DNA from 2 places in the Streptomyces sp. NPDC088745 genome. Region 1 is predicted to be linked to the other one. Evidence: riboswitches for the same ligand, from Rfam matches in the RefSeq annotation. Region 1 holds a riboswitch; the other holds the start of a gene.
What was found. Region 1 has a riboswitch for cobalamin ahead of metE (5-methyltetrahydropteroyltriglutamate--homocysteine S-methyltransferase). Riboswitches for the same ligand answer to the same signal wherever they lie in the genome.

Region 1 (2,193 bases):
CGTGGTGGTGGGGAGGAGGGGGAGGCCGAGTGCGGCGCGCTGGGCGGAGGACCGCTGCTCGTACGGTGCCGAGCGGCGGCCGTCCGCGTCCGTCACGGCGGCGACCCGGGCCCGTACGGCCGGGTCGCGGGTGATGGGGGAATTGGACCGGGAGGCCAAGTCGGCCCGGTTGCGGGCGAGTTCGGCGGTAATGCTGCCGGTGCCCCGGGCGAGGCCCTTCGCCAGGGTGACGACCTCCGCCGTCTTCTGCCGTGCGAAGGCGAGCCAGCGCAGCACCTGCGGGTCGACGTCCCGCTCGGCCGCCGCGTCGACAGGGACGTGCAGCAGCGAGCAGGAGGCGGCCACGTCGACGCACTCGGCCAGGCCGAGGAGCGTGCCGAGGGTGGCGAGGGACTTCTCGTAGTCGTTGATCCAGATGTTGCGGCCGTCGACGACGCCCGCGACCAGCCGCTTGCCCGGCAGCCCGCCCACGGCGGCGAGCGCCTCCAGGTTGGCGGCGGCGGGACCGGTGAAGTCCAGCGCCAGGCCCTCGACCGGGGCCTTGGCGAGCACCGGCAGGGCGTCGCCGAGCCGGTCGAAATAGGAGGCGACGAGGAGCTGCGGGCGGTCGGTGAGCGCGCCCAGGTCGCGGTAGGCGCGGGCGGCGGCGTTCAGTTCGGCCGGGGTGCGGTCCTGGACGAGGGCGGGTTCGTCGAGCTGCACCCAGGTGGCCCCGGCGGCCCGCAGGTCGGCCAGCACCTCGGCGTACACGGGCAGCAGCCGGTCCAGCAGGGTCAGCGGCTCGAAGCCGGCGGCGACGCCCGGGGCGGGCTTCGCCAGGAGGAGGTACGTCACCGGGCCGACCAGCACGGGCCGGGCGGTGTGGCCGAGCGCGAGGGCCTCCGTCAGCGTGCCGACCTGCTGGGACGAGTCGGCGGTGAAGACCGTGTCCGGACCCAGTTCGGGCACCAGGTAGTGGTAGTTGGTGTCGAACCACTTGGTCATTTCCAGGGGGGCCACGTCCTGGTTCCCGCGCGCCATCGCGAAGTACCCGTCGAGGGGGTCGGCGTCGACGGCCGCGCGGTGGCGTGCCGGGACGGCGCCGACCATGACGCTGGTGTCCAGGACGTGGTCGTAGTACGAGAAGTCGCCGGTCGGCACCTCGTGGAGGCCGGCCCCGGCCAACTGCTCCCATGTCGTACGGCGCAGGTCGGCCGCGGTCGCCCGGAGGGCGTCGGCGGTGACCCGTCCCTTCCAGTACCCCTCGACGGCCCTCTTGAGCTCACGGTTCCCGCCCTGGCGGGGGTAGCCGTACACGGTGGCGCGTGCTGCCGCGGCTGCGGACTTCGGTGTCACGGAAATCTCCTTCGCGAGATGACTCCTGAGCACCCCGGCGACGGGACGCGGACGCGAAGGGACGACGAACCGGGCGGGCCGCCGACTCCCTTGCGGGAAAAGGCCGTTCCGCCTGATCTGTACGCCGACCCGCCCACGAGGTCACCGGGATGTCCGCACGCGAGCGGGTCGCGTGCGGGCAACGGGCAGGTCTTCGGACTCGCGGGCACACCCACCGGAACTCCGGCGGATTCCTACTGGCCGTCGCTTCCCAGGTCCGTGCGGACCCAGTGCGTATGACGGCGTTCGTTCCCACTCACCGCTGCGGGGCAGTCCCGGATTCCCACCGGGTTCCCTCTTGCGACGCCGCTGCCTGGCGGGCAGGGCGAACCAGTTGCACGGGCCACGATAGGGGGCGGGAGGGGTGCGCCGGGACCCGGAGCCCGCCTTCCGGACCGTGACGTGGGACACGGGGGCACGCCCCCTCGGTCAGGAGACCTCCCGGGCCGGGGGTGCGCTCGGGCGGGGGAGCACACCGCCACAACCGGGGGCGTGTCCCCGGTCGGGAGCACACCGCCACAACCGGGGGCGTGTCCCCGGTCGGGAGCACACCGCCACAACCGGGGGCGCACCCCGACCGGGAGCACACCGCCACAACCGGGGGCGCACCCCGACCGGGAGCACACCGCCACGGCCGGGAGCGCACCCCGATCGGGAGCGCACCCCCGGCCCCGCGTACGGTCAGCGCCGGCCGAGGCCCCGGTCCAGCGCCCGGTAGAGCTCGCCGTCCGCGGTGTCCGCGTCCAGCGACCAGGCCATCACGCCGCCCAGGCCCCGGGCCCGTACGTACGCGCCCTTGGCGGCGAGGACCAGCGGGTC
Region 2 (2,193 bases), on a different contig from region 1:
CAGCCGTTGCCGGTCTGCGCGAGGGTGCGCATCATGCGGCCGTACAGCTCGCGGGCCGGCAGGGACTTCTTGGCCAGGCCCTGCGCCTCCGCCCTGCGGTAGGCGGCGTCGAAGTCGTCGCCCCACAGGTCCACCAGCTCGGGGACGTCGGCGGGGGAGAACAGCGACCACTGGCCGTCCTGGTCCACGCGGCGCATGAACTCGTCCGGGATCCAGTGGGCGAGGTTGAGGTTGTGGGTGCGGCGGGCGTCCTCGCCGGTGTTGTCGCGGAGCTCCAGGAACTCCTCGATGTCCGCGTGCCAGGTCTCCAGGTAGACGGCGGCCGCGCCCTTGCGGCGGCCGCCCTGGTTGACGGCCGCGACGGAGGCGTCGAGCGTCTTCAGGAACGGGACGATGCCGTTGGAGTGGCCGTTGGTGCCGCGGATCAGGGAGCCGCGGGCGCGGATGCGCGAGTACGACAGACCGATGCCGCCGGCGTGCTTGGACAGGCGCGCGACCTGGTGGTAGCGGTCGTAGATCGAGTCCAGCTCGTCCATCGGGGAGTCGAGGAGGTAGCAGGACGACATCTGCGGGTGGCGGGTGCCGGAGTTGAAGAGCGTCGGCGAGGACGGCAGGTAGTCCAGACGGCTCATCAGCCGGTACAGCGAGGCGACCTCGGCGAGAGCCCGCTCGCTGTCGTCCGCCGCCAGGCCGGAGGCCACGCGCAGCATGAAGTGCTGCGGGGTCTCGATCACCTGACGGGTGATGGGGTGGCGCAGCAGGTAGCGGCTGTAGACCGTGCGCAGGCCGAAGTACTCGAAGCGGTCGTCGCCCTCGAGGTCGATCAGCTCGTCCAGCGCCGCCGCGTGCTTGGCGACGAACTCGGCCGTACGGTCCGCGATGAGCCCTTCGCGGTGGCCGACGGCGACGGACCCGGAGAAGCAGCCCACCCCCTGGGAGGCGGCCTCGTCCCGGATCGTACGGGCGAGCAGGCGCGCGGCGAGGCGCGAGTAGGCGGGGTCCTCGGAGATGAGCCCTGCGGCGGCCTCGGTGGCCAGCTCCCGGAGCTCGGCGGCGTCCGAGCGCGCGTTGCGCCCCCGCAGGGCGGCGGCGGCGACCCGGCCGGGGTCGGTGTCGGTGAGGTCGGCGGTCAGGTCGGTCAGGGTGCGCAGCAGCGCGGTGCCGGGGGCGTCCTGACTGTCCTGACTCTGCTCGGCGGTGGCCGGGTCGACTGGCGCGATGGTCACGTGGGGGCTCTCCCTCGCTCGGCGCGGGGCCACGGGGCGGAGCGGGGGCGCGCGAGCAGGCGTCCGCCCCGGAAGAAGGGCGCACGTCGCCTGGCGTCCACCGGCTCATCCTCGAAGCCCGGACGTATCGGAATCCGGTTCGGTCGAGCCGGATCACACCGTCGGCAGGTCCTCGGACTTGGCGGTACGCAAATGCGTACATGACACACCGTTGCGGGACAGTTCCGGATTCTCACCGGATTCCCCTGCGGCGACAGCGAGGACGAGCATACATGTGGTGGGTCCCCGTTGGGGAACCCACCACATGTTGTGTCGCGCGCCGTTGCGCTTCCCCGGCTAAAGGGGGTACGGGCCCCGTTTCACCGGGATCCTGAGCCCCCGCGCGCACCGGGCTGGAGCGCCAGTGCGTACGTCAGCAGGCCCAGTCCGGGCACCGGTTGCCAGTCCCGCTCGGGCGTCCGTACGAAGCCGAGGCGCTCGTAGATCCGGTGCGCCCCCAGCATCGTCGGCTGGGTCGACATCACCAGCCGGACGACCCCTTCCTCGGCCCGTGCGCGGGCGACACAGGCCCGCACGAGGCTCTCGCCCGCCCCGCGCCCCCGGGCCGCCCGTGCGACCGCGAGCATGCGGAACTCGGCCTCGCCGGGGACGCCGATGTCCTGGAGCGGGCTGCCCTGGGGAGCATAGGTGACGGTGCCCAGGAGGGTGTCGTCGGCGTCCACGGCGACCAGGAGGTCGGCCTTCGCGGCGCGGGAGGCGGCGTCGCGCAGGGTGGTCGCGTAGGTGTTGTCCTCGCCGCCGTCGAGGAGGCCGTCGTCGAGGTAGGCGCGGGCGGTGATCTCGCCCACGGCCGGGTATTCGGGGGGTTCCGCGATGCGGATGCGCATGTCCATGCCGGGCAGTGTGCAACGGCGGGGGCCCGGCGTCCCACCCCGTGTCGAGGGGCGGGACACCGGGCCGTACCGCG

Region 2: it holds a riboswitch for cobalamin, as region 1 does, so the genes downstream of both, ACIP93_RS05750 (ribonucleoside-diphosphate reductase subunit alpha) here and metE (5-methyltetrahydropteroyltriglutamate--homocysteine S-methyltransferase) in region 1, are expected to answer to the same signal.

Annotation. Positions count from the first base shown of each region.
Region 1 is NZ_JBIVLB010000012.1:138,262-140,454, reverse strand. Features, by position in the region: gene metE (5-methyltetrahydropteroyltriglutamate--homocysteine S-methyltransferase) at 1-1,335, opposite strand, end outside; cobalamin riboswitch at 1,502-1,724, opposite strand; gene ACIP93_RS27625 (glycoside hydrolase family 18 protein) at 2,056-2,193, opposite strand, start outside.
Region 2 is NZ_JBIVLB010000002.1:255,123-257,315, reverse strand. Features, by position in the region: gene ACIP93_RS05750 (ribonucleoside-diphosphate reductase subunit alpha) at 1-1,226, opposite strand, end outside; cobalamin riboswitch at 1,372-1,513, opposite strand; gene ACIP93_RS05745 (GNAT family N-acetyltransferase) at 1,586-2,119, opposite strand.